One region of the Sphingomonas sp. genome, then DNA from elsewhere that is predicted to be linked to it. Evidence: predicted binding sites of a transcription regulator. Region 1 holds the regulator's gene; each other region holds the start of a gene.
The links. Region 1 encodes LexA, which represses DNA repair genes until DNA is damaged. Its sites were predicted from a motif close to GTTCCNCNCTTGTTCT; they were not measured.

Region 1 (3,437 bases):
ACGAGCTGGACGATGCGGGCGGGTGGGCACGACATAATCTTCGCATGCAGCATCACCGTGGCCGATCAGCCGCTGGTGAAGGGCAAGGGGTATGACGCGGCGGTCAGCGATTTCCGTGCGACCTTCGCCAAGTTGAAGGCGATCAAGGCGGATGTGTTCCTGAACTTTCACCCGACCGGCTTCGACATGGAAGCGAAGCGCAAACGGCTGGTGGCGGGGGATAAAAACGCCTTTGTCGATCCGGGTGAGCTGCGGCGGCGGGCGAAGGCGGCGGAGGCCGGATTCGAGAAGGAGCTGGCGGCGCAGAAGCGCTGATAATCCTGTCCGGACAAGGTTTTGCTTTGCGCGCGGCGCGAGGCGTGGCTGATTGCGGGCATGACCAGTTCCAAGAAGAGCGAGACGATCGAAGTGCGGCTGCCGTTCGCGGCGAAAACGGCTTTCGCCGAGCGCTGCCGGGCCGATGGCGTGACGATGAGCGACGCGATCCGGCGATTTGTCGAGGGGCATGGCCGAGCGCGGCACGGTATAGCGGGGCCGCTGGCGGTTATCGCCTTGCTCGCATTGGCGGTAGTGATGAGCCCGGTCGCCGCGCGGCCCGATTATGGCGCGGGTTTCGACGAACTGGACCGCAATGGCGATGGCGTGGTGACCCAGGCCGAGGTCCCGGGCGGGGAAACGCGTTGTCCGGTCGCGCTAGCGCTGCCGCTCAAGCGCGGCTGGCTGGGCAACGGTCCGCGTTCCTTCGCGATCTGCCGCGAGGTGCCCGCTTTTGCGGTACTCGACCGTGACGGCGACGGGCTGGTGACGCGGAAGGAGTTCGCGGCGCACGCCATCGCGTCCTTGCGGCGCGGGTTCGATGCGTTGGACGAGGACGGTGACGGTTTGCTCGATGCCGGGGAATATGCCGCGCCGCTGCGGATGACGTTCATCGGAACGCCGCCCGACCGGGCGACTTTCCACGATCTCGACAGCAACGGCGACCGCCGGGTCAGCTTCACCGAATTTATCGACTAAGGGCAGCGGACGCCCGCTGCCCGCAATCTCAATAACGCCGCAGCAGCCCGGCGAGCTTTCCCTGCACGCGCACCTGATCGGGGCGGTAGCGCTGGGGGTTATAGTCGCGGTTGGCGGGGTCGAGGCGGATCATCGCGCCCTCCTTGCGGAAATACTTCAGCGTCGCTTCAGCATCGTCGATCAGGGCGACGACGATCTCACCATCGCGCGCGGTTTCGGTGCGGCGGATAAGCGCGTAATCGCCATCGAGAATGCCGGCCTCGACCATGGAATCTCCGGCAACTTCAAGGGCATAGTGCTCCCCCGAGCCAAGCAGGGCGGCGGGCACCGGGAGCATCGACGCGCCCTCCAGCGCCTCGATCGGGGTGCCGGCGGCGATGCGGCCGTGGAGGGGGATTTCGATGACGTCGTTGGCGGGCGCGGGCAAGGGCGCCGAGGACGAAATAGTCGTTGATGCGGAGGTTGGCGAAGCTGCCGCGGACTTTGGCGCAGCACCGCGCTCCGGCACCTTCAACACTTCAAGCGCGCGGGCGCGGTTGGGGAGGCGGCGGATGAATTCGCGCTCCTCCAATGCCGAGATCAGCCGGTGCACGCCCGACTTGGATTTGAGATCGAGCGCCTCCTTCATCTCCTCGAACGAGGGCGACACGCCGGTGTCGTTGAGGCGGTCGGCAATGAAGCAGATCAGCTCGTGCTGCTTGCGCGTGAGCATCCAAATTCTCCCGTCTGGAACAGACGAGGAACGTTTATGCAATGTTCCGCGGCGCTGTCAAGCGATCTGTAGGATTTCCGCCGAGTCGCCGATTTTGGCGGCCGGGGCATGCGGCGGACGGAGGATCAGGCAGTCGGCGCGGGCGAGGGTCCGCAGCATCGACGAATCCTGGATCGTCGAGGCGAAAGCGCGGCCATCGCGGATTTCGGCGCGTAGATAATCGGTGCGGGCCTCGTTGGCGGCGAGCGCTTCGCCGAGCGGGACGATGCGGGTCCGCGGCAGCGGATCGGCGGCGCCCGCGAGGCGCGCGACGAGCGGGCGGACGAACAGCATGGTGGTGATGAAGGCCGAGACCGGATTGCCGGGCAGGCCGAGGACGAACGCACGCCCGAGGCGGCCGGCCAGCATCGGCTTGCCGGGGCGCAGGGCGATCCGCCAGAAGTCGATCGAGCCGCCGGCGGCTTCGAGCGCGGGGCGGACGAGATCGTGATCGCCGACCGAGGCGCCGCCGCTGGTGACGAGGAGATCGGCATCGACCGCGCGGAAGGCGGCGGTGAGGGCATCCAGATCATCGGACAGAATGCCGAGATCGATGATCTCGACCGGCAGATCGGCGAGTTGCGCCGTGAGCATCAGCCGGTTGGTCTCGGGGATCTGGTCCGCGGCGAGCGGCGTGCCGGGCGCGACAAGCTCGTCGCCGGTGGCGGCGATGGCGACGCGGACCTTGCCGCGAACGGGGAGCGTTGCGTGACCGGCGATAGCGGCGAGGGCGAGCGCGGCGGGCGTGATGCGCTGGCCGGCGCGGATCAGCGTCTCGCTCTCGGCGAAATCGAGTCCCTTGCGGCGGACATTGCGGCCGGGCGTGGACGGGCCCGCGCCGGCGAGCGTCAGGCGCGGGCCGTCGCGGGCGGCTTCTTCCTGGACAAGGACAGTGTCCGTGCCGACGGGCAGCGGCGCGCCGGTGAAGATGCGGACGGCCTGGGATGCGGCGACTTCGCCGGCAAAGCCGCGGCCGGCGGCGCTTTCGCCGATGACCTGCCACGGGCCGGGCAGGTCGGCGAAGCGGATCGCATAGCCGTCCATCGCCGAGAGATCGGCGGCGGGCTGCGTGCGCAGGGCTACGATGCCGGCGGCGGCATAGCGATGGGCGGCGTCGGCGAGGGGGACTTGCTTGATGGCGAGCGGGGTGGCGAGCGCGAGGAGGCGGGACTGGGCCTCGGCGACGGGGAGCAGGGGAGCGGGCATCGCGTGAGGAGTAGGGGAGCGCGGGGCCGGGGGGAAGGGGCGGTAATATGCATCATCCGCTCAACGGTCCCCGCCGCCAAACATCAGCGCCCGCCCATTCGCGTCCACGCTCACCATGGTGAAGCGTGCCGTCGCCGCGTGACGCCGTTCCCCATCGAGGAGGTTCTCCGCCCATAGCTCGACATCCACGCGCACCGAACTGCGCCCGGTCATCGCCACGCGTGCGGCCAGCTCGACCATCTCGCCCTGCCGGATCGGCGAGACGAAATCGATGCGATCGGAGGCCGCCATCACCATTACCGCCCGCGCGTGCCGGGTGGAGGCGATAAAGGCGGCCTTGCCCATCATCTTGAGCGCATCGCCACCATAGAGCGTGCCGTAATGATTGGTCTGTGACGGGAAGACCATCTCGGCCATCCGCAGCCAGCCTTCGGGCCCGGCTGCCGCTTCCACGAGCGGCGGCAAT
Region 2 (3,437 bases), 430 kb from region 1:
CGCGCCCAAGCTGCCGGCCGCCAGGGCCAAGCCCGCCGACACCTGGGGCACCGGCACGATCCTGGTCGTCGAGGACGAAGACATGGTCCGCGCCGTCGCCGAGCGGGCATTGGCGCGGCAGGGCTATACCGTCCTCACCGCCGAGAATGGCGAAGCCGCGCTAGAGTTGCTCGATACGATCGAGAAACCCGACCTGCTTGTCAGCGACGTGGTGATGCCGTTGATGGACGGGCCGACCATGGCCCGCCACATCCGCGCCAAATGGCCCGATCTGCCGATCCTGTTCATGTCGGGCTATGCCGAGGAACAGCTGCGCAGGTCGATCGACCTCGACAATGTCGCCTTCCTGCCGAAACCCTTTTCGGTTCAGCAACTTGCTGAGGCCACCCGCGACGTTCTCGTAGCGAAATAAGCGCTTGGCGTAACGAATCTTATCTGCAATTGGGCGAAACATGCCCGGCAAGAATATCCTCATCGTCGAGGACGAACCTCTGATCGCGATGATGCTCGAGGACTTCCTCGACGCTCTCGACCATCGGGTCGCAGGCACCGCCGACACCGTCGCCGCCGCGCTCGATCTTGTTGGCGAATGCGACGCGGCGATCCTCGATGTGAATCTGCGCGGCGGCGAGACCAGCTGGCCGATCGCCGACAAGCTCGCCGAAGCCGGCATCCCCTTCGTCATCGCCACCGGCGGAGGCGGGGACAGCATCGCCGAAGCGCATCGCCACCGCCCGGTGCTCTCCAAGCCGTTCACGATGGACGCGGTCGAGAAGGTGCTCAACGCGCTCGGCTAGCGCGCTATTGCCACTGCGCCAGCAGGTCCTTCAGCGTCTGATTCTGCGGGTCCAGCTTCACCGCGGCTTCCAGCGTCGCTCGTCCGCCCGCCTTGTTGCCGGTCAGCGTCTGGGCGATCGCCTTGCCGCCCATCATGCTCGCTCGCGCCTTGGGGCTGATATCGGTGTCGCCGCTCAGATAGGTATCGGCGAAGGAGATGATCGGCGCGTAATTTTTCTGCTGCATCAGCGTCGCGACGTATTCGCTCGACAGATCATGATCGCCGGGTGCGATCAATAGCCCCTTGGTATAGGCGGCCAGCGCCTTGTCGAAATTCTGGCTCTCGTAATTCAGCCAGCCGACCGCATAGGCGAGCGCATTAAGATCGAGCAGCTTGAAGGTGAATTTGGTGCCCGCCGGATATCCGGGAACTGTTTTGCCCGCTCCAGTCAGCTCGGTGAAGCGCAGATATTGGAGATAGTCGAACACCGCTACTTCCGCGCCGCACCGCGCCGGCTGCGGCATCGTTGCGGGGATGGCAGCAAAATACGCCTCGAGCTTGGGCAGGTATTTCCGCGCACCGGCGATATCCCGCGCCTTCATCAGTTCAAAGGCAGCCTTGAGATCCGGTTCGAAGGCAGCGGTGCGCGCCTCGAGCGTGGTACAGGCATCGGCGGCATGGGCAGCGGGCGCCGCCAGCAGCATGGCTGCAACCAAAGTGAATAGGCGCATCTTCAATCCCCCCTAATCGATCAAGCGTACCACATCCCCGATCCGCACAAATCCCTTCTTCGCCGGCGCGGCATAGGTGCCGTAATTATTGCCGAACTGCTGGGCGACCGTCCGCAGCACCTTGGGCTCGCGCACTGCCGTATCCGGATGGATCGTCACCATCGCGCAGCGCTGGATTCCCTCGGTTATCAGTAGCTCCGCACCATCCTCGCCGAACGCGATCCGCTTGCCCGCCCATTCCATCTGCGAATGATCGCTCTCGATGACGATATTCGCGCGGAACCGTCGCATATCCAGCGCCGAACCATGCGCGGTCTCGACCCAGTGATGCGCGGCGGTGGTCACCACCGATACCGGCATCGAATCGAAGCAACCGATCGCCAGCTGGATCAGCCCGATCGGCGCACCCGCCGCCGCCGCCAGCCGCTCCAGCAATTCGGGATCGTCGACAGTGCCGTGCCAGCCATCGGGCGCGGTGACTTCGACCTTCGCCGTCTTCGGCGCCTGCGGATCGGCAAAGCGCGCCGCATGCAGCACCATTTCCGACACGTCCCGCCCGGTCAGCCATGGAAAGCGCGAGCCGCTGTCGCGGAAGAAGAACGCATATTGCCGGTCGCCCTCCACGCCCTGCCAATCGATCTCGGCAGTCTCCAGCGGCTCGCCGGCCATCGACTTGACCGGAAAGCGGTTGAGCGCAGCGACCGTGCCAATGATTTCCCCCATGGCCGCTGGCTAGCGTGGGGGATGGGGAGGGGCAATTGCACGCTCGCGAAATTATTTTTTGTTCCGCTCTTGTTCTATGAGAACAAACACGATACGAAGCCGTCAACAGCAACGATTACGGTAGACATCTTCAAGTGGCGAGGGCATCGAAAATGGCAGCATCCCTGAAGGTCATCGACAATAATATGGCTCCCAGCACCGAAAAGCAGAAGGCGCTTGAAGCCGCCCTCGCTCAGATCGATCGCGCGTTCGGCAAGGGCAGCGCGATGCGTCTCGGCTCGAAGGAGGCGATGCAGGTCGAGGCTATCTCGACCGGGTCGCTCGGCCTCGACATCGCCCTTGGCGTCGGCGGCCTGCCGCGCGGCCGCGTCATCGAGATTTACGGCCCCGAAAGCTCGGGCAAGACCACGCTGGCGCTGCACACCATTGCCGAAGCGCAGAAGACCGGCGGCGTCGCCGCCTTCGTCGATGCCGAGCATGCGCTCGATCCGGTCTATGCCAAGAAGCTTGGCGTCAACATCGATGAGCTGATCGTCTCGCAGCCTGATACCGGCGAGCAGGCGCTTGAAATCGTCGATACGCTGGTTCGCTCCAACGCCATCGACGTGCTGGTGGTCGATTCGGTCGCCGCGCTGGTGCCGCGCGCTGAAATCGAAGGCGAGATGGGCGACAGCCATGTCGGTCTTCAGGCCCGCCTGATGTCGCAGAGCCTGCGCAAGCTCACCGGCTCGATCGCCCGCTCGCGCTGCATGGTGATCTTCATCAATCAGCTGCGCATGAAGATCGGCGTGATGTACGGCAATCCCGAGACCACGACCGGCGGCAATGCGCTCAAATTCTACGCTTCGGTCCGTCTCGACATCCGCCGCACCGGCCAGATCAAGGATCGCGACGATATCATCGGCAACACCACCCGCGTGAAGGTCGTCAAGAACAAGGTTGCGCCGCCGTTCAAGCAGGTCGAGTTCGACATCATGTATGGCGAAGGCGTCTCGAAGATCGGCGAGATCCTCGATCTTGGCGTCAAGGCCGGGCTGGTCGAGAAATCGGGCGCATGGTTCAGCTATGATAGCGTCCGCATCGGCCAGGGCCGCGAGAACTCCAAGACCTTCCTCAAGGAAAATCCGGAGATCTGCGCCCGCCTCGAAAAGGCCATCCGCACGCGCACCGAAAAGGTCGCCGAGGAGATGATGACCGGCCCCGAA
Region 3 (3,437 bases), 300 kb from region 1:
CAGCGGCGGCAGGAACAGCACCAGCGCCAGCTCGGGATCGAGCGAAATGTCGGGCAGGCCGGGAATGAAGGCAAGCGCGCCGCCGCCGACCAGCAGGGCGGTGGCGGGCGGCAGGCGGAGCTTCAGCGCCAGCCAATAAAGCCCGGTGACCATCGCCAGCAGGACAAGGACGAGCTCAAATGCTTCGACGGCATGCATCAGGCTTGGCTCCCCCTGAATTTGTCCAACGTTTAGGGAAATGACGGCTTAGCTTCACACTTTTCATGCGGATTGTGAAACTTCGTTATTCGCAAATGTAACAATATTATGCGAGCGGTAACGAGCAAGGTCGCGCGCAGAGGCATGGAAGCAAGATATCGCCCCGCGCCGATGTAGGACAGCAAAACCGGCACCCGCACCGACGATCGGCTATTTCGCGTGACGTTCCAGTACCTCGAAATAGGTGTCGATCACCTTCTCGTTGATCGCGTCCCACACATAGCCATCGGCCTTGGCGTGGCCGGCATCCGATTGCGCACGGTACAGCGTCGAATCCCGTGCCAGCATCGCGATCCTGTCGGCATAGGCCTGGACGTCGCGTGGCGGGACGAGGAAGCCGGTCTCGCCCTCGTCGATCAGGTCCACCGCTCCGGTGGCGCGGGCCGCGACGACGGGAACGCCGGCGGCCATCGCTTCCAGCGTAACGTTGCCGAAGCTTTCGGTGACCGAAGGGTTGAACAGTACGTCCATGCTGGCAACGGCGCGGCCGAGATCATTGCCGCGCTGGAAACCGGCGAATGCGGCTTCGGGGACGAGCTCGCCGAACCATTCGCGCGCCGGGCCCTCACCGACCACCAGCACCCGGTGCGGCACGCCCTGCGCGGTCAGCCGCCGGCAGACTTCGGAGAAGATATCAAGCCCCTTTTCCTTGACCAGCCGGCCGAGGAATCCGACGGCGAACTCATCGTCGGCGATGCCGAGCGAGCGGCGCCAGGCGAGATCGCGACGCTTGGGCGAGAATGTATCGTGATCGACGCCGCGCGCCCAGATGCCAATCGGCGTCGTCACGCCCCATTCGCGCAGAAGGTCAATAGAGGACTGTGCCGGCACTACCACGGCATCAACCTTGTTGTAGAAGCGCGTCAGCAGATGGATGACCAACGGCTCGAGGAAGCCGAGCTTGTAATAGCGCGGATAGGTCTCGAAGCGGGTATGCATCGATGCGACCACCGGCAGGCCGTGCTTGCGCGCATAGCGGATCGCGGCATGGCCGATGAATTCAGGCGCCGAGACGTGGATCACGTTCGGCCTGAACGCGGCAAGATCATCGTGCACCGATTTGGGGAGGTGGGTGGCGAAGCGGAATTCGCCACGCTCGCCGGGCAGCGGCCAGCTGGGGATGCTGACGAGATCGCCGGTCGGCTCGAAGGCCGGCTTCTCCACCGTCGGCGAATAGACGCGGACGTTGACGCCGCGGCTGAGCAGATGGCCGACAAGCTTGTTGAGCGACTGGTTCGCACCGTCGCGGACGTAATTATAATTGCCGCTGAACAGGGCGACGCGGATGTCCGACGGTTTCATTGCAGCGGGCATAGCGGGGGGCAGGGATACGGGCAACTCGATCCCCCCGGTATCGGGAGGACGAGACTTGTTCTTGAATTGTTCCCGCGCTACACGCGGGACATGGCGAAGCTCCGCAAACGATATGTGTGTCAGGCATGCGGCTCGGTCACCGCGCAATGGCAGGGCCAGTGCGGCGATTGCGGCGACTGGAATACGCTGGTCGAGGAAGCCGGGGGCAACGTCACGCCGTTCCAGGCCAAGCATAATCTCCAGTCGGGCGGGCGTGCGATCCAGCTGACCGGGCTCAATACCGACATCGCGCTGCCCGATCGGATGGCGACGGGGATCGCGGAACTCGATCGGGCGCTGGGTGGCGGGTTCGTCGAGGGCAGCGCGACACTGATCGGAGGCGATCCGGGGATCGGCAAATCGACCCTGCTGCTGCAGGCGGCGGCGAAGATCGCCGAGCGCGGACTACGCGTCGCCTATGTCTCGGGCGAGGAAGCGGCGGATCAGGTGCGGCTGCGCGCGCGGCGACTGGGGCTCGGCAAGGCGCCGGTGATGCTCGCCGCCGCGACTTCGGTGCGCGATATCCTGACGACGATGGGGGAGGGCCCCGCCCCTGCCTTGCTGGTGATCGATTCGATCCAGACGATGCACAGCGACCTGATCGAGGGCGCGCCGGGGACGGTGAGCCAAGTGCGGGCGAGCGCGGGCGAGTTGATCCGCTTCGCCAAGGAACAGGGCACGGCGGTGGTGCTGGTAGGTCATGTCACCAAAGATGGCAGTATCGCCGGCCCGCGCGTGCTAGAGCATATGGTCGATACCGTGCTGGCGTTCGAAGGCGAGCGCAGCCACCAGTATCGTATCCTCCGCGCGGTCAAGAATCGCTTCGGCGGCACTGACGAGATCGGGGTGTTCGCGATGGAGAGCGAGGGGCTGAGCGAGGTCGCCAATCCCTCGTCGCTGTTCCTGACCCAGCGCGACGAGAGCGTCACCGGCACGATCGTGTTCCCGGCGCTGGAGGGGACGCGGCCGGTGCTGGTCGAGGTGCAGGCGCTGGTGGTGCGGCTGGCGAGCGGGGCGACGCCGCGGCGGGCGGTGGTCGGCTGGGATTCCTCGCGGCTGTCGATGATCCTCGCGGTGCTGGAGGCGCGGTGCGGGCTGAGCTTCTCGACCTGTGAAGTCTATTTGAACATCGCCGGCGGATATCGCGTGCAGGATCCCGCCGCCGATCTGGCGGTGGCGGCGGCGCTGGTATCGGCGCTGGCCGAGCGCCCGCTGGCGGCGGACGCGGTGGCGTTCGGCGAGATAGCGCTTTCGGGCGAGGTTCGCCCGGTCGCACATGGCGCGCTGCGCTGCCGCGAGGCGGGCAAGCTCGGCTTCGCCAGGGCGCTGGCTCCGGCCGCGCAGGCCGACAAGGGCGGGCTGGTGCTGTCGGGGTTCAAGAACCTCGCGGCGTTCGTCGATCATTTGCTGGGGCGTTAAGTCCCTCTCCCCTGGAGGGAGAGGGTTTTGGGACTACCAATTCCCCGCCCGCCATCGCATCATGCCAGCATGAAGCAATCGACCGTTCTCAAGATACTTGGTGGCGTCACCGTTGCCGCCATCGGCGGAGCCTTCGCCTATCGCCAGGCGACGCGGCCGCCGGTGATCAATCCGGAGGTGCCCGAGCCGGCCAAGACGGTCGATCTGAATCTCTATCTGGGCAAATGGTACGAGCTGGCGCGGCACGAGAACCGGTTCGAGAAGGGGCTCGACGCGGTCACCGCCGAATATGCGCTTGCGCCCGGCGGCAAGATCGCGATCACCAATAGCGGTTGCCAGGGCGGACCCAAGGGGGAACGCAGCTTCGTCGAAGGCAAGGCAATCGTCGCCGACGAGGTTACCGGCGC
Region 4 (3,437 bases), on a different contig from region 1:
AAGCTCGAACTGGTCGACGGCAGATGGTGGTGCGGCTTCGAGCCCTACACCTTCGTCCAGCTGCCGCGGCAGGAGTCCGCCCCACCACAAGGTGCCGAGGATCCGGTCGCCGACCAAGCCCCGGCTGAAATGGGCATGCAGGCCGAGCGTCGAGGTGACCCTGCCGGTGATTGGCGCCGCGAACGCTGGGCTCCGCGCTATAATAAGAATTGGGCCAGCATTATCGGAGCCTGGGCCCAGCTTCTGACCGAAGCTGGAGGCTCGACGCGCAGCGCTTTCGGCCTTGAGGAAGGTGCCGGCCTCGATGCCGTGTTCAAGGTGTCACCCGTCACCGGATATAGCCGCCCGTCGCATCACCATGCCTATTTCGACAGGAGCAAATGATGGCGAACCCGGCCTTTAGCGAGCTGCCGCCATTCACGCTCCTGGACGAGCCGGACCTTTCCTTCTCGCCATCCGACGCGACCCAAGTCGATGTCCACCCGCTCCGGGGGCTCGTGAATCACGGGCCATATTCGATGGGCTCCTTCAGCGGCTATACCGCGCGTGTGCGCATCGCGACGGTCGGCCCGGAGAGCGCATTCCATCGACGCGGCGACCTGATGAAGCTGCTGCGCAACGTGCATCGGCCTTCCGACCGATCGGAATATGTGCCGGAGTATCCCGGCTTCGAGCGCTTGTTCCGCGTGGCGCTCGAGGCCGCGCCCGCAAGTGCGCACATCAAATGGCCCGACCGCCTCGACCAGCTACCGGGCGATGGCGACGCGCAGAACCGCCTTTACTTCGCCATGGATGCCGCGCTTCGGCGCCTCGACGCGGTGCGCAATGAATTCGATGTGGTGCTCGTCCATTTTCCCGACAATTGGGATACCGCGACACGCGGAAAATTCTTCGACGCCCATGACGTGCTGAAAGCTCTTGGCGCCAAATATAATATCCCGACCCAGGTCCTGAACGACCGTGTCTTCACCTTCAGCTACAAGGCGTCGCTTGCGTGGCGCCTGTCGACGGCATTGTATGTGAAAGCTGCAGGGACGCCATGGAAGCTGGCACCGCTGAAGGGTGTGCCGACCGACACCGCCTATATCGGGTTGGCCTATGCGCTGCGCGGCGATCAGCAGGACGCGCATTACGTCACCTGTTGCTCGCAGGTTTTCGACATGGACGGCGGCGGCATGCAGTTCGTTGCGTTCGAGGCGCGGGACCCGGTGGCCGATGTCGCCGAAGCCCGCAGGAATCCCTTTCTCAGCCGCGACGACATGCGCGCGGTGCTCGCGCGCAGTCTGGAGCTCTATCAGGGGCGAAACGGCGGCAACCTGCCGAAGCGCATGGTCATTCACAAGACGACGGCTTTCAAGGAGAGCGAAATTGAGGGCGCGTTCGACGCGCTCTCCGGCGTTCCGGAAATAGAGTGCGTCGAGGTGAGTTCGGCATCGTGCTGGCGGGGCGTCTGGCTGATCAAGTCAGGCGTGGAAAAGCCGCCGTCGCGGCCGTCGGGCTTCCCCGTCCCGCGCGGTACGATGGTGGTCCGCACAGGCAACTCCGCCTTGGTGTGGGTGGCGGGCAATGCTCCCGAGGTTTCGACCAAGGGCGATTACTATCAGGGCAAGAAGAGCATCCCCAGGCCGCTGCAGCTGATCCGCCACGCCGGTAGCGGGCCGCTTGAGCTGACCGCCCATGAAGCGTTGGCGCTCACTAAGATGGATTGGAACAACGACGCGCTTTACGACCCGGTACCGGTCAGCATCCGCTATTCGCAAAAGCTGGCGCGTACGATTGCGAACGTCTCCGACCTGCCGCGAAACGTCTATCCGTATCGCCTGTTCATGTAACTGCTCCGGTACCTCAGGCCGAGGGCAAGCAGCCTGCGCAAAAGCGCAAGCGATGATTGGCGCTTGACGGATCGGCCGACTCACCGGAACATAATGGGAACGAACGAGTCGTTATTCCCTTATGCTGACCGATGCCGCCTTTGCCGAGACTGAACGCGCACGCCTGCTCGCCGAGCTGAAGGCGCGTATCGCCCTGCCGGTGGCGAGCGGTGCGCCGCTGCTGCCGTTCGGGATCGAGACGATCGACACACGGCTGGGTGGCGGCGGCCTTGACGGCGGCGGCCTGCACGAGATCAGCGCAGCCTCGCCGACGCTGGGTGATGATGCCGCCGCGACTCTGTTCACCGCCGGGGCCGCAGCGCGCTTCGCGGCCGAGCCCAATGCGAGTGTCGCCTGGGCGCTGACCCGGTTCGATCTCTATGCGCCCGGGCTCGAACAGGCCGGGCTGCCGCCGGGAAAATTGCTCTACTGCGAAGGCCGGGACGAGGTCATGGCGCTCGCGCTTGCCGAGGACTGTCTGCGCGACGGCAGCTTCGCGGCGGTGGTGGCGGAAGTGAAGGCCGCCGATCAGACCGCCACAAGGCGGCTCCAGCTGGCCGCCGCCGACGGACGCACGCCGATGCTGTTGCTGCGGCGCTGGGCGCGGGCCGCACGCGATCCGCTCGAAATTCCGTCGGCTGCCTGCACGCGGTGGCGGATCGGCTGCGCACCGTCGGTGCCATTGCCGCATGCCGGCGTCGGGCGCTCCTGCTGGTCGGTCGATCTTGTCCGTCAGCGTGGCGGCAATCCCTTTTCTCTCATAGTCGAGGCCTGCGATGGCAAGGGTCGCCTCGCTCTACCTGCCCCAGCTCGCGATCGAGCGGCTGCGGCGGCTGGAGCGGACCGCCGCGCCGCCTGAGCGGCCCTGGTCGCCCGCGCCGATCCTGCCGCCGAGCATCGACGACGATCCGGGCGCCTGCTCGGTCCCGCGCGGCGGGGGCTGGCGCCCCGGCGCGCGCTGGGCGCAGGGCGGGCTTGGCCGGGAAGCGGAAGTGGAGCGGATCGCGGCACTGCCCGCGCACCAGCAGCCGCCCATGCGGCTGCTCGGGCGGCGATCCGAGCCGGTCGAGCACCCGTTCCGGGCGATGCCGTCCGATGAAGGCGAGCGGGGTCAGGCGCGCCCGCCGATGCCGGCGGCCGCGCCTGGCGCTTTGCCCTGGGGGCGCCCGACCGTGCTGATCGAGCGCATCGGCCAGCGCGAGGTGGTGACTGCCGCTTGTCCCGCTGCACTTGCGCTCGACCTCGTGCCCGGCATGGCGGCGGCGCATGCCCGCGCGCTGGTCGGCGATCTCGATATGCGCGACGCCGATGCCGCCGGCGACCAGGCCTGGCTCGACCGGCTGGCCTTGCACGCCGTCGCGCACTGGACGCCGGTCGCCGCTCCCTCGGGCATCGACGGGATCTGGCTAGACCTGACCGGCACGAGTCATCTGCACGGCGGCGAAGCGCGCTTCTGTGTCCGCGTGCTGCGCTTTCTCGCGCGGATCGGCTTTACCGGACGCCTGGGGGTCGCCGGCACGCCGGGTGCTGCGCACGCGCTGGCCCGCTTTGGCGGGGAAGCTGTCA

Region 2: the regulator LexA is predicted to act here: its motif matches at 2,293-2,308, upstream of recA (recombinase RecA).
Region 3: the regulator LexA is predicted to act here: its motif matches at 1,630-1,645, upstream of radA (DNA repair protein RadA).
Region 4: the regulator LexA is predicted to act here: its motif matches at 1,918-1,933, upstream of KF730_RS15170 (protein ImuA).

The regions. Positions count from the first base shown of each region.
Region 1 covers NZ_JAHBZI010000001.1:1,983,044-1,986,480, reverse strand. The annotation lists gene bla (subclass B3 metallo-beta-lactamase) at 1-315, shown strand, start outside; gene KF730_RS10015 (EF-hand domain-containing protein) at 376-1,014, shown strand; gene lexA (transcriptional repressor LexA) at 1,043-1,726, opposite strand; gene glp (gephyrin-like molybdotransferase Glp) at 1,784-2,971, opposite strand; gene KF730_RS10000 (hotdog domain-containing protein) at 3,032-3,437, opposite strand, start outside.
Region 2 covers NZ_JAHBZI010000001.1:1,551,168-1,554,604, forward strand. The annotation lists gene KF730_RS07775 (response regulator) at 1-412, shown strand, start outside; gene KF730_RS07780 (response regulator) at 453-797, shown strand; gene KF730_RS07785 (hypothetical protein) at 802-1,515, opposite strand; gene KF730_RS07790 (MOSC N-terminal beta barrel domain-containing protein) at 1,522-2,232, opposite strand; gene recA (recombinase RecA) at 2,367-3,437, shown strand, end outside.
Region 3 covers NZ_JAHBZI010000001.1:2,286,209-2,289,645, reverse strand. The annotation lists gene KF730_RS11535 (Na+/H+ antiporter) at 1-198, opposite strand, end outside; gene KF730_RS11530 (glycosyltransferase family 1 protein) at 409-1,560, opposite strand; gene radA (DNA repair protein RadA) at 1,663-3,030, shown strand; gene KF730_RS11520 (lipocalin family protein) at 3,100-3,437, shown strand, end outside.
Region 4 covers NZ_JAHBZI010000002.1:593,208-596,644, forward strand. The annotation lists gene KF730_RS15160 (SIR2 family protein) at 1-384, shown strand, start outside; gene KF730_RS15165 (hypothetical protein) at 519-1,832, shown strand; gene KF730_RS15170 (protein ImuA) at 1,954-2,730, shown strand; gene KF730_RS15175 (hypothetical protein) at 2,648-3,437, shown strand, end outside.